DNA from 4 places in the Mesorhizobium sp. M0698 genome. Region 3 is predicted to be linked to each of the others. Evidence: riboswitches for the same ligand, from Rfam matches in the RefSeq annotation. Region 3 holds a riboswitch; each other region holds the start of a gene.

Region 1 (4,960 bases), on a different contig from region 3:
CCGCGGTGGCGCAGGGCTTCGAAAAGCGCGTCGATGGGCGCGACATCGGCGGCGAGCAGCATCGAACGGTAGAAGAGAATTGGCACGACGTCCCCCTTCCCCTCGAGGGTAGGGTGGCCCGCAGGGCCGGGTGCGGTCGTCACGGCAGTGCGCGACGTTTTGTGTAGGCGCGCTTCGGAGAGGACCCCACCCCCGGCCTGCGGCCGGACCCTCCCCTCGAGGGGGAGGGGGACGCCGCGTTCTACTACCCCCAGTCCCGGCTCGTAAAATCCCGCCTTTGGCACGCTAACAGGTTCGGCTACCGCCGCACCCGATCCAGCGAGACTTGCCAGCCTCTGCACCAGCGCCGTCATATTTGCCGGCCCGCCCTCGCGGAAATAGCCAAGCAGGGCGTCCAACTCCTCGCGCGGCAGCGTCGAGCCTTCGATCAGTCGCAAATCCTCGTCGTGGCTCTCGCCCGGTAGGAGCGCCAGCTTGATACCGCGATTTCGCGCGATAACGGCGAGCTGGTCGCAGCCATAGCGCCACCAGTCATAGCCGCCGAGGATGCGGACCAGAATGACCTTGGCGTGGCGGGCGACGCTGTCGATCCACAGGTCGACGGACATCGGATGGCGCAGGTCGCGCAAGGCGGCGAGCCGCATCGACGGCAGGCGGTGCGCATCTGCCTTCCACGCCGCCGCCAGCCCGGCCAGGTCGCTGTCGGTGAAGGACAGCGCCACGACATCCGCAGGCGTTTGCCTGAGATCGACGGGCTCGGCGAGATCGTCGAGCGAGGCGGATGTGGTGGTGAGGATGTGCATCGCGGCTCGTGCCTGGGGTCAGCCGGCGAGGATACGCTCGATGGCCGGGCGGTTCAGCCCTTTCAGGCCGATGACGACCAGGCGCGAGCGGCGGTCGTCTTCAGCGGTCCAGGCGCGGTCGTAATAGTGGTTGACGCGCGGACCGACGGCCTGCAGCAGGAGCCGCATCGGCTTGCCGCCGACTTCGACGAAACCCTTGACGCGCAACACGTTTTCTTCCTCCGCCGCCGTGGCGACCCGTTGTGCGAGCTCGTCCGGGTTGGACACAGACGCGATGTCGATGACGAACGAGTCAAAATCGTCATGTTCGTGGTCGAGCTCGTCGTCGTGGTGGGTCTTGCGATTCTCGATGTCGTCCTCGACGGCGAGGCCGAGGCCGAGCAGCACCGACGGGTCGACCTTGCCTTGCGAAGTCGGTACGATCTTCACCGCCCGCGCAACATGCTTTCCGATCACGGCATTGGCGCGGGCCGCGCCGGCTGTGTCCATCAGGTCGCTCTTCGACAGGATGATCAGGTCGGCGCAGGCGAGCTGGTCTTCGAACACTTCCTCGACCGGATCGTCATGGTCGAGCGTCTCGTCCTGCGCGCGCTGGGCCTGCAGGGCGTCCATGTCGTTGGCTACGCGGCCATCAGCCAGCGCCGGCCCGTCGACGACGGCGATGACGCCATCGACCGTGACGCGGCTTTTCACGGACGGCCACTGGAAGGCCTGGACCAGCGGCTTGGGCAAAGCAAGGCCGGATGTCTCGATCAGGATGTGGTCGACCCTCGGCGTCAGCGACAGGATCTGGTCCAGCGCCGGGACGAAATCATCGGCGACGGTGCAGCAGATGCAACCATTGGCCAGCTCGACGATGTTTTCCTCGGGGCAGGTGTCGATGGCGCAGCCCTTCAGAATCTCGCCGTCGATGCCGATGTCGCCGAACTCGTTGACGATGATGGCCAGGCGCTTGCCTTTGGCGTTTTCGAGCAAATGGCGGATCAACGTCGTCTTGCCGGCGCCGAGAAAGCCGGTGACCACGGTGCAGGGAACGCGCGAAAGGGAGGCAGCGGTCATGTCAGGTCCTTCAAAACGTCAAGGGGAGGGATGCGGGCAACCAGGCCGCGCTTCAGGCAATCGGGACGGCCGCGCCATGGAATGAGCCCATCCGTCGCGGTGGCGAACAGCTTTGCCCCGGTGACGAGATCGGCCCCGCTGGTCGTGGTCAGATCACCGAAGACGTAACTCCAGCAGCCGTCGCGCAGCATGGCCGCGCTGAGCCGGCGCTTGCAATTGCCGAGGCATTCGACGGTGCGGATTTTGATGTTTTCGCTGGAAGCGGCGCGGCGCGTGTCCTCTGCGAGCAGTTCGCCGGCGCGCGGATGAGCGTCCGAACCGGTCTCGTCACGGCAGGACGAGCAGACGATGACGGTAACGCCGGCCGGGGAATCACCATGGCCGGACAATAAATCCGCTGTCTCAGCCGGAAAACTGCTGTCGCGTTCCAAATCAGGCTCCTTGCCCGGAAAACCCGCCAGGCGATCGGATTCTTATGTCCTAGACGGCAGGTCTCCTGGCTCGCGGGTCATCGCCTGGGTGCCGCCTTCCCGGGAATATCCCAGTGGTTTTCGGCCTTGGCTCGTCGCTTACAGTTGCGGGGACAGCCGCGGATTTGAAATCGAGATTTCGCACCGCATTCCCTCTTGGCCCCTGCCGTTGCGGGCAGGGGACCGTCTGGAACGGATTTAGGCTTGTGGAGCCAGTCGTGTCAACGCACGTCTATGACGCGGCGATATCCGCGAGCGGCCGGCCGAGGTCGCCGGCAGCGGTCACCTCGATGCGTTCCAGGCCGAGCCAGCCCTGCATCTGCTTCAATTCCTCGAAAAGGGCGGCTGCGGTTTGTGGCGGGGCGCCGGGCTCCGCATAGGCGGCGTGGACGCGCAACACACCGGCCGGGCGGTCGGCCCTGAGGTCGACGCGCCCGACGATGCTGTCGCCGAGCAGGAATGGCAGCACATAATAGCCATACCGGCGCTTTTCGGCCGGCGTGTAGATCTCGATGCGGTAGTGGAAGTCGAACAACCGCTCGGTGCGCGACCGCTCGAAGACGACAGGATCGAACGGCGCGAGCAAGGCGCGCGCCTCGATCTTGCGCGGCAAACGGGCGTCCTTGTGGAGATAGGCTGTTTTGCTCCAGCCTTCGACGCTCACCGGCAACAGGTCGCCGGCCTCGACCAACTCCTCGATGCGGCCCTTGATGTCGGCGGGCGAGAGCCGGAAATAGTCGCGCAGGTCTCCTGCCGTGGCGATGCCGTGGGCGCGGGCCGAGATGCGCAGCAATTCGCGGTGAGCATCCTCGGGACAGGGAATCGGTAGCGCGAGTACCGCCGGCGGCAATACGCGCTCCGGCAGATCGTAGAACCGTTCGAAGCCGCGGCGATGCGCCGTGGTGATGCGGCCGGCCCAGAACAGCCATTCGAAGGCGTGCTTGGCATGGCTCCAGCCCCACCAGCCGCCCGAACCCTTCTGCCCTTCGAAAGCCGACGCTGCGATCGGGCCTCGTTCGGCGACCTCGCGATAGATGTCTTCGATATAGGCGGCGTGCTCGCGACCCCATTTGGCCAGTCCGCTGTACATTTCGTCGCCGCGTTCGGCCCGCTGCATGCGCCAGCGCATCAGCGGATAGGTCTCGACCGGCAAGAACGAGGCTTCATGCGCCCAATATTCGAAGACCATGCGCTTGCGCGTTACCGCGGCGTTGTCGAGCAACGCCAGCTTGTAAGGGCCAAGCCGCGAATAAAGAGGCATATAATGGGCGCGCACCACGGCGCTGACGGAATCGATCTGCAGCAGGCCGGTACGGGCAAGCACCCGGGCCAGATGCCGGCGGTCAGGCGTGCCGGTGGGGCGCGGGTCATTGAATCCCTGTGCCGCGAGCGCAATGCGACGGGCCGTGGCAAGCGAGATTCTTTCCTTCATGAAGGCGGCATCCGGACGATTTTAGACAGAGAAAATGACCTGCGATTCCGTGCCATGCTAGCAGGGTTTTGGCGGCATCCATGTCAGGAGAGAAAAGTGGAGTAAAAAGTGAAGGAAATCAAACAGGAGCGGATCGGACCAGTTTTCCCGGATATGCCGTCCAGCACCGCGATTTGAACAAGGTTTGACTTGCTTCGCCGAAAGCGCTGCGCTAACCCTCGCCGCGTTGCAGCATAGAGCCCCCTTAAAACGGTTCAGTGGTTAAACTGTCACGCTTCCGCAAGTGGGTCCGGTGCTGTAATCAGAGTGGATTGGCCGCCAACGGAAACTGCAGCATGAACGCACTTTTAGGTTCGTACCTGCCCATCGTCCTGTTCATCGGCGTGGCGCTGATCGTCGGGCTGGCGCTGCTCGCTGCACCGTTCCTGGTGGCCTACCGCAACCCCGATCCGGAAAAGCTTTCCGCCTATGAGTGCGGCTTCAACTCGTTCGACGACGCCCGCATGAAGTTCGATATCCGCTTCTACCTGGTGTCGATCCTGTTCATCATCTTCGATCTGGAGGTGGCCTTCCTGTTTCCTTGGGCGGTGTCGTTCAGCCAGATCGGCATGCTCGGTTTCTGGTCGATGATGGTGTTTTTGGCGGTGCTGACCATCGGCTTTGCCTATGAATGGAAAAAAGGAGCGCTGGAATGGGATTGAACGACAGTTCCGGCACGCTCGTCGCGCCGAAGCCCAAGGGCCTCATCGACCCCAACACCGGCAGGCCGGTCGGGTCCGACGATCCATTCTTCCTGGAGATCAACAACGAGCTCGCCGACAAGGGCTTTCTCGTCACCTCGACCGAGGCGCTCATCACCTGGGCGCGCAGCGGCTCGTTGATGTTCATGACCTTCGGTCTCGCCTGCTGCGCGGTCGAGATGATCCATACGTCGATGCCGCGCTATGACTCGGAGAGGTTCGGTGTCGCGCCGCGCGCGTCCCCGCGCCAGTCCGACATCATGATCGTCGCCGGCACGCTGACCAACAAGATGGCGCCGGCGCTGCGCAAGGTCTACGATCAGATGCCGGAGCCGCGCTACGTCATCTCGATGGGCTCCTGCGCCAATGGCGGCGGCTATTATCATTATTCCTATTCGGTGGTGCGGGGCTGCGACCGCATCGTGCCGGTCGACATCTACGTGCCCGGCTGCCCGC
Region 2 (4,960 bases), on a different contig from region 3:
AGGGCCGCCACGGCAAGCGTCAGCAGCGCCGGGAGGCGCAGGAACGCCAGGCCGAGCAGGCTGGCGAGCGCGATCTCGTGCAATATGCCGAAGAAGATGAAGCCATCGGGCGTGGCGATGCGGGTGACCAGCGATATTGCGAGCGCTGCCCCGGCAACCATGGCGAAGCGCTTCCAGAAGCCGGTCCAGCGGATTTTCTTGCCATGGGCGAGATAGAGGCTGATGCCGACCAGGAACAGGAAGCTCGAGGCGATGCAGCGCGCGTAGATTTTCCACCAGCCGAAGGCGGTGAGGCCGGGATCGGTGTAGCCGAAGAATTCGAGGTCCCAGGTGAAATGATAGCTCGCCATGGCAAGCAAAGCGATGCCGCGTGCAATGTCGATAGCGGCGATGCGCTTCGACTTCGGTTGATCCTGAACGGCTGCGCTCGGCGTGTCGATGCTCATGGTCTCGCTGTCTTGGTTCAGCCCCGGCAAGACGACTATCACGGTTGCCACCGTCAAAAGAAGCAGGGCCTTGCGTCGCGTTGGTACCGGTCGGCATCAGAGCTGCTTTAGGCCAGAGCCGGAAAGCCTTTGGCCGGCGTGCAGGCGTTCTTCGGCCTGGGCGCGGTTTTCGCAACGCTCGGGCTGCTGGCGGCGGCCTGCGGCTTCGTCACCTGGCGCTATCTGCCCAAATCGCTTTGATGTTCGAGCGCCGCATGGCGCTCGCGCACCCAGTTGTGGAAGCGGTGCAAGTCGTATTCCTCGGGCATCAGTACGCCGGCCTTGTGGCGCATCGAGCGCAGGCCCATCTGGTTGACCTCGCAGATATCAGCATCCTCCTCCAGCACCTGGGTACCGAAGGCGACGATGTTGTCGATATCCGCGGCCGGTTCGGCGAGCGCTTCGGGCGAAAAAAGCCATTCGGCGGTAAGTTCGGTCTGCTCCGGGCCAAGCGGCACCAGCCGCACGGTCCTGACATAGTCGACATGGCCGACGACGAACATCGACGGCATGCTGGTGGCATAGGTCTGCCCGGCGGCACGCTCGCCCGGCGTCAGGCCGGAAAAGACCGAGCCGTGGACGCGCCCGTCGCGCGACCAAGTTTCGGCCCCGGCCCGCAAGCCGCCGGCAAATTCCGGCGCGTCATTGTCGGCGTGGCGCGCCCATTCGGGGTCGTCGTGCCGGCCCATCAGGCCGCGGCCATAGATCGGCACCAGCCGCGACAGGTCCTTGTGGACGCCGGGGCAGTGCAGGCACTCGTTGAAATTTTCCCAAAATACCTTCCAGTTGCAGTTTATCACCTTGCGCAGCACATGGCCGCTCAGCAGCGTTTCCAACGGCCAGTTGGCGAGGTTGCCGGATGCCGGATCGAAGGATGTTTCAGCCGAGCCGGCAGCGTCTTCCGCCAGATTGACGAAGACGAAACCGCGCCACACCGAAAGCGCGACCCGGTAGAGCGGATGATCGGCCTTGTCGAAGCCGTCCGGCAGCGATTTCGACGGCACGCGCACCAGATCGCCGTGCAGCGAATAGGACCAGGCATGGTATGGGCAGGTGATGAGCCGCGCCTTCAGCCGTCCTTCGCTCTGCTGGCAAAGCTGCGAGCCGCGATGCCGGCAGGTGTTGTGGAAGGCGCGCAACTCGCCGGTCTCGTCGCGCAGCACGACGACCTCCTGCGTGCCTATGCGGAACGTCCTGAAAGCCAGCGGCTGGGCAAGGTCGGCCTCGCGGCAGACGAGCAGCCAGTTGCGATACCAGATGGCCTCGAGATCGCGCTGATAGGCCGCGATGTCCCAATAGGCTGATGACGGCAGCGTCGGCTCGGCCCGCGTCAGGCCGTTGTAGGGACCGCGCTCATTCGGGCTGGGTTGCATGCCGGCTTCCTCCCCATCCGCCAGCCGACACCCGGCTGCGAAAATTGTCAATCGCGGCGCCGGCCGACCGGGCTTGGCGAGGCGGCGCATTCGCCACACGATCCGGCGGAATTTGGTTTGCCGGGCGCGGCGATTCTGCCTATAGTCACTGATGTCGTCGGTTCCGTTTGGAACCAAGAGGGAATGCGGTGAGGGCAAGTTGTTTGCCCAATGCCGTGGCTGCCCCCGCAACTGTGTGCGGTAGTCCTCTCCATATGCCACTGAAGGTTCGCCTTCGGGAAGGTGGGGAAGGGCGCTGATCCGCGAGCCAGGAGACCTGCCGGCGACAGGAAACTGACTTCTATGCCCTCGGGTGGAGGGCGAAAGGAAAGACATGAATACCGCTTCCGTTTCGCTCGGCGCTTCCGCCTCCTCGCAGTCGCGTCTCATGCAGCTGGCGCTTGCTGCATTCCTCGGCATTTTCGTCATGGGCTTTGTCGGCTTCTCGCATATCGATGCGGTCCACAATGCCGCGCACGACTATCGCCATTCGATGGGCTTTCCCTGCCACTAACAAGGGGCTGACATCATGACACTGTTTCGCAACGTCGTGTTCATCGCGGCGATCGCAGGGCTTGTGGCCGGCGTGGCTCTCGCCTGCATGCAAGCCTATGCCACGGTGCCGCTCATCCTGAAGGCGGAAGTCTATGAACAGGCCGGCGGCGGCCATGACCATGCCGCGGCACCTGCGACACCGGCCGAAAACGCCGCGGGCACGACGGCTATGAGCAGCGCCGCGCCGGCAGCGGCTGAAGCGATGGCTCCGGCGGAAGACGAAGGCTGGGCGCCGGCCGACGGTTTCGAACGCTTCGGCTTCAGCGTCGTTGCCAATATCGTCACCGGCATCGGCTTTGCGCTGGTCCTGGTTGCGGTTTCGGAATTCGCCGGCGGCATCGGCAATTGGCGCCAGGGCCTGTTCTGGGGGCTTGCCGGCTTTGCCGTGTTCACGCTGGCGCCGGGCCTCGGCCTGCCGCCGGAACTGCCGGCGATGCCGGCGGCCGACCTTGTCCAACGCCAGATATGGTGGTGGGCAACAGTGGTGGCGACAGCGGCCGGTCTCGGCCTTATCGTCTTCCGCAGATCGCTGCCGCTGGTGGCTCTTGCCGTGGCGTTGATCGTTGCGCCGCATATCGTCGGCGCGCCGCAGCCCGATAGCTTCGAGACGGCGATCCCGGAAGGCCTGCACCACCAGTTCGTGGTGGCGGTGACGCTGACCAATCTGGTGTTCTGGCTGGTGCTCGGCGCGGTCGTCGGCGTGGTGCGCGGACGCTTCACGGGCACGGCGACCAGCCTGCGCGACAGCTTTGCCTGACCGCGCTGCCGGGGCACTGACCCTGGTCATCGGCGGTGCGCGCTCCGGCAAGAGCGCGCATGCCGAGAGCCTGGTGACGGTCGGCCCGCCGCCTTGGAGCTATATCGCCACGGCGCAAGCCTATGACGACGAGATGCGCCAGCGCATCGCGCTGCACCGCTCGCGCCGCGGCGCCGGCTGGACGACCATCGATGCGCCGCTCGACCTTGCCGGCGCGATCGGAGCGCTGCCTGACGGCCAGCCGGTGCTGATCGACTGCCTGACGCTGTGGCTGACCAACCATATGCTGGCCGACCATGATGTCGAGGCCGAATGCCGGAGGCTGGCCGATGTGCTGTCGCGGCCGCGTGGGCCGTGGTTCGTGGTGTCCAACGAGGTCGGCCAGGGCATCGTGCCGGACAATGCGCTGGCAAGACGGTTTCGCGACGCCGCCGGCCGGCTGAACCAGGACGTCGCGGCTGTTGCCGGCACCGTGCTTTTGATGGTGGCGGGGCTGCCGCTCAAGGTGAAATGACATGGCTGATACTATCGATCCCAAGGACGAGGAACGCCACCGCGCCAAGATGGCCAAGCGCAAGGCGGTGCAGGACGCCGAGGTCGCGGCCAAGACGGTCGAGAAGGGGCTGCTGATCGTCAACACCGGACCGGGCAAGGGCAAGACCACGGCCGCCTTTGGGCTGGCGCTCAGGATGCTCGGCTATGGCAAGCGCGTCGGCGTCGTTCAGTTCATCAAGGGCAAATGGCACACCGGCGAGAAAGACGCCTTTGCCGCCTTCGGCGACCGTGTCGTCTGGCACGCCATGGGCGAGGGCTTTACCTGGGAGACACAGGATCTGAAGCGCGACATCGCGGCGGCCGAGGCTGCCTGGGCGAAAGCGCTGGAGCTGATGGCCGAGCCGTCGATCAGCCTCGTGGTGCTCGACGAGCTGAACATCGCGCTGCGCTACGACTACCTCGATCTCGAAAAGGTGGTCGCGGCGCTGAAGGCGCGTCGCGAAGGCCTGCATGTCGTCGTCACCGGCCGCAACGCCAAACCGGCACTGGTCGAGGCGGCCGATCTGGTCACCGAGATGGGCGTGACCAAGCACCACTTCTCCGCCGGCGTGAAGGCGCAGCAGGGGATCGAGTTCTGAGGGGGTTGCTGGGGAGGCAGAGGCGCGGTGTCTCGACCTCTCAAGATTTGGGTTCCTCGCCCGCCGCGAAGCGGGGGAGAGGTGGTCGCGAAGCGGCCGGAGAGGGGCTTTCGTAGAGCGCGGTTCCCCTCTCCGTCTCGGCTTCGCCGAGCCACCTCTCCCCACTTTCGTGGGGCGAGGAACCCAAGCTGGAACTAAGCTGCGAACCTTCAAGGCTGAAGGCGCCCTATTTTGTTCTTGCTTTGTGCCGGCAGCTATGCTACTAATTTCGGTATGGTGCTAATTGGCTCCAACGACCCGCCGCATGGTGGGTTTTTGTTTCGCCTGGGATCGGGCGAAGATCACAACAGAATTACGACCGTCGAGATTACCCCAAACAGTGCGATCAGCAGAAAGTCGGCGATCCGGTAGAGTTTCAGTGCCGCCGGATGTCAGGGATAGAGTTCTGGTCGCTTGCGAAGCTGGAGATTGTTCGTGGACCAGGCGGTAATCGTCTATCTTATTCTCAATGATGGTCAGTTTGGTGCCGCTGACGAACGCGAATCCATTTATGCGCTCGAGAATCGGCTAGAGAAAGCTATCGAGGATGCATCGGTCGGCGAGTTTGACGGTGACTTG
Region 3 (4,960 bases):
CTGCGCGCCTGGTCATAGCCAGGGTCGTCCGGAAGGATCAGATCGCCGCTAATCGCCTGCCTGAGCCGGGCGATATCTGGCGCCTGCAACGTCGGCTCGGAACCGTCTATAAGCTTGAACGTGCTCATCGAGGGATACCCTTCGTGATCCAGCACGGTTGGACAGGCCGCTGTCGTTCACCGGATCACAATGATCTCATGCGGCGCCATTCGCTGCAAAATCGAATATCTCAGTCGCTGGATGAGCTAAATTCATCTAAACTGCCTGGATGAGAAAACTTCCGCCGCTCGGGTCGCTTCGCGCCTTCGAAGCCGCTGCCAGGCTGATGAGCTTCAGGAAGGCCGCGACGGAACTCGGAGTGACGCCAACGGCCATCAGCCACCAGATTCGATTGCTGGAGGAGGTCTGTGGGCAACTGCTGTTCCGGCGGCGCCCACGACCGCTCGTGCTCACAGGCGTGGGCGAACGGCTATTCCCGGTAATTTGCAGCGGCTTCGACGCTTTCGCTGCGGCAATAGCATCAGCCTCGGCCGGAGTTGGCCAACGCCCGTTGCGCGTGACGAGCCCAAATGCATTTGCCAGCCGATGGCTGGTTCCGCGCCTGTCGAAGTGGCGCGAACAGCATCCGAACATTCCACTGGAGATCATCGGGACAGACGCCGTTCTGGACCTGCGAGCCGGTGACGCCGACGTCGCGATCCGCTATGCGCGCAGGATGCCGCGGGATGTTCCCGCGCAGGAAATTTTTCGGGACGCATTCTTTCCGGTATGCAGCCCGGAGTTGTTCGCAGGAGGCGACCGACAGATCGAGCGCGCCGCCGATCTGCTGCAATACCCGCTCATCCATTTCAATTGGACGAACCGCGACCCGGAAGCGCCGACTTGGCAACGATGGCTGGCGATCGCACGCTCGATCGATCCCAGCATCCCCAATGCCAACCAGGCATGGGACCTAAGCTTCCGCGAAGAGCTGCACGCGATTGACGCGGTAGCGGCAGGCCAAGGTATCGCTATCTGCAGCGATGTGGTCGTCAGTGGCGAACTCGAGGCTGGCAGGCTAGTCAAGGCACATGATCTCTGTCTGCCAGGCTATGGCTTTTACCTTGCCTGCGTAGCCAATCACCCCCGACAAGCGCATATCGAAGCGTTTTCCGCCTGGATGAGATCGATAGTCTGAGCATCTGAACGCCGATCTTCTGCATGCTCGTCACAAGCGGTAGCAGCGCTTCCTGCGCTTCGGGGTCGCCTGCCGCGCCTCACACTTTGACCGGTATCCAAATTTCCAGCCTTGCCGCTACAGGGATCGAATTCCGGCGCATCGGCGACCTCGCGCCCAGATGCCGGCAGCCATTTGTCCCAAATCATGTTGGGGGTTGACAGAAGCAGACAACGTCCTCTAGGTACGTAATGTTATTACATTACGAGGTATGCATGACTCCTTCTGACAAGACCCTTGCTCCAGCGGCTGTCCGAACTCCGAAAATTTATTGCGCTGTGAGTGGCGGAAAATTAGGGTGGCTGAGTGATGGTCCCCGAGTCGAAAGGCAAGGGGTGAAAAGGGAACACGGTGAGGTCTTCGGATCGAGGCCGTGGCTGCCCCCGCAACTGTAAGCGGTTAGCAAGATCCGAAGTGCCACTGGCCGGCAAGGCTGGGAAGGCAGGATGGCGCAAAGACCCGCGAGCCAGGAGACCTGCCATCAGCATGAGTTGACCGGACGGGGTGTGCCGGGAGGAGACGTGGACATCGGTCTTGTCGGCCGGTCCGTCCAGCTTCCTTCCGTCGCCATTGAGAAAGTGACGGTAAGTTGGACGCCTCCCAGCCTCTTCTTAAAGCGCGCGAACTGAGTGCGACGGCAAATGGCCAGCGCCTGGTCAGTGCGGTGAGCCTTTCGCTAGCGGCGGGCGACCGCCTCGCCATCATCGGCCCTAACGGCGCCGGCAAGACGACGCTGCTGCGCATGCTCTGCGGTACGCTGCGGCCAAGCGCGGGAGACGTGAGATTCTCCGGACGCCGGCTGGAGAGATTTTCGGCCGCCGAGCGGGCGCTGCACATGGCGGTCGTCGGCCAGACCGATCAGCCCGACCCGCGGCTTGCCGTGATCGACTATGTCGAGCTTGGGCGCGTCCCCCATGCGGGCTTGCGACGAAGGAGCGAGCAACGCGACATCGTCATCGAAGCGCTTCGCAGAACCGGCCTGATGCCGCTGCTCGGCCGCACAATCGGCTCGCTATCCGGTGGCGAGCGGCAACGCGCCCAGCTGGCGCGCGCCATCGCCCAGGAGCCCAAAATCCTGTTCCTCGATGAACCGACCAATCATCTCGATCCGCGCGCCCGCAGCGACCTTCTCGAACTCGTATCGCAGTTTGGCATGACCGTGGTGGCGGTGCTTCATGATCTGTCGCTGGTCACGCCATTTGCCACCAGGGTCGCGGTGATGAACGAGGCCCGCCTGCAGGCACTCGCCGGTCCGCACGAGGCGCTGACCAAGCAATTGATCCGCGAGACTTTCGGCGTCGACATGCTTCGGCTGCGCCATCCCACCGAGGACCGCGAACTTACGATCTTCGACGTTCCTAACCGTGCCTCTTCCCATCCTGATCTGACCAAGGAGCAACATTCGTGAAACGCCTCGTATTGTCTTTTGCCTCCCTACTGCTTGCCCAGGCCGCCTTCGCTTTTCCCGTGACCGTTGACAGCTGCGGCACGCCGCTGACGTTCGAAGCCGCGCCGAAGCGCGCCGTTATCCAAGATCTGAACATGGCGGAGATGGCCTTCGCGCTGGGGCTGCAACCGTCGATCGTCGGCCTGACGGGCATCACCGGATGGTACAAGGTCGGTCCGGAATTCAAGGCTGAGCAGGGCGCGATCCCGGAACTCGCGCCGAAATACCCGACGCTCGAAAACCTCGTCGCCGTCGAGCCCGATTTCTTCTTCGCCGGCTGGTATTACGGCATGAAACCAGGTGGCGAGGTGACGCCCGATACGCTGGCGCCGTACGGCATCAAGACGCTTGTGCTGACGGAAAGCTGCGTCCATCTCGACAAGAACCGCCCCGCGGCCTCGATGGACCTGCTCTATGGTGATGTCGAAAAGCTGGGCAAGATTTTTGGCAAGGAGGCCCAGGCGGGAAAGCTTGTGTCGGACTGGAAGGCACAACTTGCCGATATCACGGCAAAGATCGGCGACCGCAAGGGAACGCGCGTGTTTCTTTACGACTCCGGCGAAGACAAACCTTTCACATCAGGCAAGTTCGCGATCCCCAGCGCCATGATCGCTGCTGCCGGCGGCGACAACATCATGGCCGACATGGCGACGAGTTGGGGCAATACGGATTGGGAGACGGTGGCGGCCCGCAATCCGCAATTCCTTATCCTGCTCGACTACCAGGACGGCGGCGGCTACAGGAAACTGCTCGATTTCCTCAAAGCCCATCCGGCGATGAAGGAGACTGATGCGGTCAAAAATGAACGCTTCGTCGCGCTGCGCTATGCCGAACTGACACCTGGGCCTGCCAACATCGAGGCGATCGGCAAGATCGCCAGGGCGATGCACCCGGAAGCTTTCTGAGCTTGCGCCAGAGAGCGTTCGAATTGGCCATGACAGCAGGAGCAGCAGCAATTGCCGCTCTTGCTTTGTTGTCGATTGCCTATGGATCGACGGTCATCGCGCTGAGCGACGTGATTGCTGCGCTCGGACATGCGGCCGGGCTGGACGGAGATATCGTGTCCGGTCCGGCCGGCAAGATCCCGATTGCCAAGATCGTTGTCGATCTCAGGCTGCCGCGCACGATTATGGCCATCTGTGTCGGCGCCGGGCTGGGCGTCATCGGCGCGCTGCTGCAGACGGTAACGCGCAACGACCTCGCCGATCCGTTCCTGTTCGGCCTGTCGTCCGGAGCGGCGGCCGGCGCGGTTTCCGTCATCACCATTTTTGGCGACCATTTCGGCATCTGGACGTTGCCGGTCGCGGCCTTCACGGGCGGCGTATTAGCCGCCGGCATCGTGCTGTTGCTGGTTTCGCGGGTGAGGGGGCAAGGCCCCGAACGGCTGATCCTCGCCGGGCTTGCTGTCTCCTTCATGTTCACCGCCTTGACCAACTATCTCGTCTTTGCCGGAGACCAGCGCGCCGCTCACTCGGTGTTGTTCTGGACGATGGGCGGGCTCGGGCTCGCGCGTTGGGACAATGTCGGGCTGGCTGCTCTGGGCGCAGGCACCATCCTTGTCTATGGACTTTGGAACCATCGTCGGCTCGACGCTTTCCTGGCCGGCGAGAATGCCGCCGAAAGCCTCGGTGTGCCGGTTGCGCGGATGCGCAGGATGACATTTCTCGTCGCCGCTTTCTCGACAGCAATCCTTGTCTCGGTAGCAGGCGTCATAGGTTTCGTTGGCCTGATGATCCCGCATTTGTCCAGGACCCTTGCCGGCCCGCTACACCTTCGCCTGATCGCAACCTGCGCTATCTTCGGAGCGGTGCTGTTGCTGGCAAGCGATCTTCTCGCGCGCACGCTGCTGCCGCCGCAGGAACTGCCGATCGGCATCATCACCAGTTCGTTCGGTGCTTTCTTCGTGGTCACGATGCTCATTCGCAATCGCTCATGATGTGACTGCCATGCACACTTGCCGGCTTCTGGCACAATCCGGCTCCTTGAATTATGAGCACGCTTATTATATATGTCGCTCATGGTTTCCGACGGCATCGACAGATTGGGCTTTTTGATCCACGACGTGCAGCGCCTGATGCGCAAGCGCTTCGAGGCGCGCGCCAGTGGTTTCGGCCTTTCTTCGGCGCAATGGCGGCTTCTGGTACGTGTCGCCAAGGAGGCGGGTGTCGCGCAGGCGCGGCTTGCCGAGCTTCTCGAAATCGAGCCGATCAGCGTCTCGCGTCTTGTCGATCGCATGGAGGAGGGCGGCTGGATCGAGCGCCGTCCCGACGCAACCGACAGGCGAGTGCGCATGATTT
Region 4 (4,960 bases), on a different contig from region 3:
TGCGCATGCCTGTAAGGCCGCCAAGTTTTCTGGGTTAGCAGGCGCGCACTGTGGCAGCTTGGCTTGTACGGCGAGGCCATGGTTGAGTGAGGCGAAACAAATCCAGCCCCGCGGTCAATCCCGAGGCTTCCCACAATGGCGAAGAGAACATCTTCACTCGTTCCTTTTGAGCACAAGACCTTCCGTTCGCTATGGTCGGCTGCACTCATTTCGAACCTTGGCACCCTAGTGGAAGGTGCGGCGGCAGCTTGGCTGATGACGAGCATCGCAGCAGTAATTTTTGATCGCCCATTCGTGCTGTGTACCAGCCCTGTGTCTTGCGCAAGTGGTCACGAACGGCTGCCGGAGCCTCGAAGACGCCCTAAAAACACATGCTGCGATTTTTGAACACGCTTGACGTGTTAGATTAATTCATCCACGATGCGTGTGTTGAACACGCGAGGTGAGTTATGAACATGAAAGAGCTTAGGGTTCGACTGGGCATGACTCAAAAAGATTTGGCAGAGCAGATGGCAACAACGCAACAGACTGTGGCCCGTTGGGAAACAGGCAAAACGCAGTTGAACGTCGAGCAGATCAAGGACCTTTGTCTCACGTTGAAATGCACGGTCGAGGAGCTGCTGGGCTGGAAGATTGATGTCGAGGAGTGGCGCACGAGCCCGTTTGCAATTGCCGATGCCGAAACGCGATACGGCACGCTCAGAATCAAGACGACTGTTGGCAGCCGCCAATATCCTATCGATGAAAAGGCGCGTGAATCGATTTTACGTCAGTTGAAGGAACTTCATAATCTGCGCAGAAATAACACAAGCAGGCCATGGCTGTATTGTTGGAGCCTTGACAACAAAATACTCTTGATAAATCCGCAATATGTCCGCACCATTGAGCTTATCGGTGACGATGTAGAGGAGATGCCAGAGTATTATCATCCAGAAATCTATCGGGCTTTGGATGACTGGGATAAGGGTGAGGTTTCAGGAAAGCTGAAGAAAGAATGCGATGCCATCATCGCAGAGATGGGTGATCAGGAAGCCGTGCGCATGGCCTCCTATGTTCGCGTCACATATGACGACGGAGAAGATGAGTGGAACTTCTTGGATGAAGAAACCGCTACGACTTTCTTCGGATTGGAAGCTGCGACCTTTGACGTTCCCCAGTGTAGTTTCGCCGAAGTGGAGGAGGAAGGTTACTACCGAGCGCGATACGCCAACCTTGATCGCGTCGCGGTGATGGAGGTTCCAAGCGACCGTTATCACAGATTGACCGCGCCCGAGGAAGCTTAGAACCATCCACGAAGGGCGCATGTTACATCTCGACCTTGCGTGGTGCGTTTTCAGTACGAGATGACGTTAAGCGTAGGTAGTGGCAGGTAAGAGTGCTCGACCAGAAGCTCAACTGCCTCCTCAATATCGCTGCCGATGTGCCGCAGGACACGTCCACGGGAGCGTGGATAGGCGTGAAGTTCCTGCACTCCACGGTCCGCTCTCCCATCGCCGGTGTGTGCCCGACGCCATCTTGTGGACGAGCTTGGCCGCCTGCACCCGGTTGTATTCCGGCTTGCGGTCCGCCTGGGCGGTCCGCCGCGATGGCTATCTCCATGTCAATCGGCGCCGAACTTTGACTGCCCGCTGCTTTTGATGAATTTGGCGAGGTCCCGCGCATAATCACTCTTGGTCTTCTCCTTGAGGCCCTGTGTCGCGAACTTGTGGTCCAGCAGGGCAAACAGGTCCAAGTCCCCTTCCGCCTGTGGCGCTGGCTTGCCCTCACCGCCCTCGGCTTCCCAATTGGGGACCGCTTCTGCGCGCTGCACCGTGGCGATTGTCCGCCCAAGACGCATCACAAGATCGAACGCCAAACCGTGCGCGTGCACGACGATTTGCCGCTCAGGCCTCATTTGGACAGGACTTGAGCTAGCCCGGTGGTTTGAGCCGGGTTACCTTGAGCCGGTGGGCTGCGAACAAGCAGTTCGAGACATTGGCCTCGATCACTTCGCAACACGCCGCTGCGCCTGGCCTCGGTGTGCTCCCCCCGAAATCGTTGTGTCATATCACCGAGGGCATCACGGCCAACAGCTTCCACATGGGCAACAGCCTCGCCATTGAGCCGAATATGGTCGCGAGCAGATCACCAACGAAGCGGTCGGAACCTCGGAGCCGAAGTTCGACGCCGAGGTGGTTCGCGTGATGCGCTAAGCAGCACCACGGCGCTTGCCGGTATGTTTGCTGCCGGCAGCCGACGAACTCCTATCCTCCTGGACAAGGGCGCCGTGCGTCATTGCTTTGATTTACCGGCCGCTCAAGGCTTCCACAGTTTTCGCTTTCGAGGCGACCTTTGGAACATGCCAACGGAAATTTAACATAACGACATAAACATTTCTTTATGCGGCGTTGACAATGAAGCGAACTGCTGTAATTGTCTCCCGCGTCGTGGTTCTCCGTACGGCGCTGCCGCAGCGGAGCTAAGAGGGAAGCCGGTGCGATGCCGGCGCTGCCCCCGCAACTGTTAGCGGCGAGCCAACCCCACTCATGTCACTGAGGCGAATAGCCTTGGGAAGACGGGTAGAGGCTATGACCCCGCGAGCCAGGAGACCTGCCACGGCGAATTACGTCCACGGGCGGGGTGTCTCGGTGGCCGCTGCAGCCTGGCGTTCGTGCCGGCCTGCTAGCGCCTTCCTTGTCACCGACGCCCCAACCATCGGGGTCTGGCATGACTATCTCTCAGCAAATTCCTGTAGCAACGCTCGGCGTGCCCCGCTTCGGTCGTCGGCGAGAACTGAAATTCGCGCTTGAAAGCTACTGGTCCGGAAAATCGTCCGCTGCCGACCTTCTCACGACGGCGAAGGCGCTCCGTGCCGCTAGCTGGGAGGAGCAACGCGATCGCGGCGTGTCGAAAATCCCGTCGAACGACTTCTCGCTTTACGACCATGTGCTCGACACCGCAGCCATGGTCGGCGCCCTTCCGTCCCGTTACGGCTGGAATGGCGGCGAGGTCCCACTCGACATCTACTTCGCTATGGCGCGCGGCAACCAAGGTCAGACGGAGGATTGTGGGCACGGTGGTCACCAGCATGCGGCTCATCGGACTGGCGTAACCGCGATGGAAATGACCAAGTGGTTTGACACCAACTATCACTACATTGTGCCGGAACTCAACGATGATCAGACGTTCGCCCTCTCGTCGACGAAACCGGTCGATTACTTCATCGAGGCTAAAGCTCTCGGCGTTCACACACGCCCAGTCATCCTTGGACCGATCACCTTCCTCAAGCTGGCGAAATCGCCTGCCGAAGGATTCGATCCCATCGCGCTCCTACCACGGCTTCTGCCCGTCTACGAGCAACTCCTGCGGAGCTTGAAGCTGTCGGGTGCCGATTGGGTGCAGATCGATGAGCCAGCGCTTGTCCTCGATCTGAACCCGAACGAACGAGCTGCGTTCGAATTCGCCTATGGCCAGCTGTCAAAAGCCGCGCCCGAGTTGAAGATCATGCTGGCTGCCTATTTCGGGCCGCTGGGAGACAATCTCGAAACCGCGGTTTCTCTGCCCCTGGCCGGGCTGCATATTGATCTCGTGCGCGCTCCCGAGCAGCTGGAAACGGTGGGTCGGCTCGCACCGAAGGATCTGGTGCTCTCGCTTGGCTTGATCGATGGCCGCAACGTCTGGCGTGCGAACCTGCCCGCCATTCTCGACCGCATCAAACCGATCGTCGCCGGCTGGCCCTTGGACCGCGTCGAGATCGCGCCTTCTTGCTCGATGCTGCATGTGCCGATCGACCTCCGCATGGAGACGGAACTCGACGCGGACATCAGGTCGTGGCTCGCCTTCGCGGCCCAGAAGACCGACGAGTTGGTGTTGCTTGCCCGGGCCCTGTCCCAAGGCAGGGATGCGGTGGCAGGCGCGTTGAAAGCGTCTGCCGAGGCTGCCGCCACTCGCGTGACATCCACGAAGATCCATGACCCGCTGGTTGAGGGGCGGATCGCCAGCATTGACGACAGCATGAAGCGACGAGAGAGCGCTTTTGCCGAGCGCTCCAGAGTCCAGGCCGGCACGCTCGGGCTGCCGCCGTTCCCGACGACGACCATCGGGTCCTTCCCGCAGACGCCGCAGGTACGCAGGGCGCGGGCCGCTCATGCGAAGGGCCAGCTGAGCTATGTCGACTACGAGACCTTCCTGAAGAAGGAGATCGAGGCTGCAATTCGCTGGCAGGAAGAGATCGGGCTGGACGTGCTGGTGCACGGTGAGTTCGAACGAAACGACATGGTACAGCATTTCGGCGAGCAGCTGTCCGGCTTCGCCTTCACCCAGCATGCCTGGGTGCAGAGCTATGGGTCGCGTTACGTGCGCCCCCCCATCATCTTCGGCGACGTATCGAGGCCCAAGCCGATGACGCTGCGCTGGTGGCAATTCGCCCAGTCGCTTACGGAAAACCCTGTGAAGGGAATGCTCACAGGCCCGGTGACCATTCTCAACTGGTCTTTTGTTCGCGACGACGTACCCCGCTCCGAAGCATGCCGCCAGATCGCGCTCGCCATCCGCGACGAGGTGACGGATCTCGAATGGTCCGGCGCAAGGATGATCCAGATCGATGAGGCCGCGTTTCGCGAAGGATTGCCACTGCGCCAGTCTGACTGGAAAGACTATCTCGACTGGGCTGTCGAATGCTTCCGGATCGCTTCAACGGGTGTAAAGGACGCGACTCAAATCCATACCCACATGTGCTATTCGGAGTTCAACGAGATCATCGACGCGATCGCTGAAATGGATGCGGATGTCATTTCGATTGAGACGTCGCGCTCGAAGATGGAACTGCTGGACGCCTTCACGAGCTCCAAATATCCGAACGAAATCGGTCCCGGAGTCTACGACATTCACTCACCGCGCGTCCCGGAAGTCGGCGAGATTTCGGATCTCGTCATGCTTGCCCGCGAGCGACTGTCGGATTCCCAACTGTGGGTAAACCCGG

The links. A riboswitch is a leader RNA that binds a small molecule or an ion and turns the genes downstream of it on or off. The one in region 3 is predicted to bind cobalamin.
Region 1: linked by a shared signal. The riboswitch ahead of NKI16_RS02110 (DUF1636 family protein) and the one ahead of NKI16_RS27355 (ABC transporter ATP-binding protein) in region 3 are both predicted to bind cobalamin.
Region 2: linked by a shared signal. The riboswitch ahead of NKI16_RS02460 (CbtB domain-containing protein) and the one ahead of NKI16_RS27355 (ABC transporter ATP-binding protein) in region 3 are both predicted to bind cobalamin.
Region 4: linked by a shared signal. The riboswitch ahead of metE (5-methyltetrahydropteroyltriglutamate--homocysteine S-methyltransferase) and the one ahead of NKI16_RS27355 (ABC transporter ATP-binding protein) in region 3 are both predicted to bind cobalamin.

What each region holds. Positions count from the first base shown of each region.
Region 1 is NZ_JAMYPQ010000001.1:410,602-415,561, forward strand. Features, by position in the region: gene NKI16_RS02100 (cobaltochelatase subunit CobN) at 1-803, opposite strand, end outside; gene cobW (cobalamin biosynthesis protein CobW) at 822-1,862, opposite strand; gene NKI16_RS02110 (DUF1636 family protein) at 1,859-2,293, opposite strand; cobalamin riboswitch at 2,332-2,535, opposite strand; gene NKI16_RS02115 (winged helix-turn-helix domain-containing protein) at 2,565-3,764, opposite strand; gene NKI16_RS02120 (NADH-quinone oxidoreductase subunit A) at 4,100-4,465, shown strand; gene NKI16_RS02125 (NuoB/complex I 20 kDa subunit family protein) at 4,456-4,960, shown strand, end outside.
Region 2 is NZ_JAMYPQ010000001.1:481,884-486,843, forward strand. Features, by position in the region: gene NKI16_RS02450 (heparan-alpha-glucosaminide N-acetyltransferase) at 1-446, opposite strand, end outside; gene NKI16_RS02455 (aromatic ring-hydroxylating oxygenase subunit alpha) at 665-1,858, opposite strand; cobalamin riboswitch at 2,000-2,196, shown strand; gene NKI16_RS02460 (CbtB domain-containing protein) at 2,232-2,411, shown strand; gene NKI16_RS02465 (CbtA family protein) at 2,427-3,209, shown strand; gene cobU (bifunctional adenosylcobinamide kinase/adenosylcobinamide-phosphate guanylyltransferase) at 3,202-3,723, shown strand; gene cobO (cob(I)yrinic acid a,c-diamide adenosyltransferase) at 3,725-4,342, shown strand; gene NKI16_RS02480 (hypothetical protein) at 4,817-4,960, shown strand, end outside.
Region 3 is NZ_JAMYPQ010000019.1:3,706-8,665, forward strand. Features, by position in the region: gene NKI16_RS27340 (FAD-binding oxidoreductase) at 1-128, opposite strand, end outside; gene NKI16_RS27345 (LysR substrate-binding domain-containing protein) at 269-1,177, shown strand; cobalamin riboswitch at 1,510-1,713, shown strand; gene NKI16_RS27355 (ABC transporter ATP-binding protein) at 1,881-2,624, shown strand; gene NKI16_RS27360 (ABC transporter substrate-binding protein) at 2,621-3,568, shown strand; gene NKI16_RS27365 (FecCD family ABC transporter permease) at 3,598-4,599, shown strand; partial or broken gene NKI16_RS27370 (MarR family winged helix-turn-helix transcriptional regulator) at 4,681-4,960, shown strand, end outside.
Region 4 is NZ_JAMYPQ010000031.1:12,193-17,152, reverse strand. Features, by position in the region: gene NKI16_RS31200 (MFS transporter) at 136-387, shown strand; gene NKI16_RS31195 (helix-turn-helix transcriptional regulator) at 450-1,283, shown strand; gene NKI16_RS31190 (hypothetical protein) at 1,601-1,855, opposite strand; cobalamin riboswitch at 2,411-2,611, shown strand; gene metE (5-methyltetrahydropteroyltriglutamate--homocysteine S-methyltransferase) at 2,707-4,960, shown strand, end outside.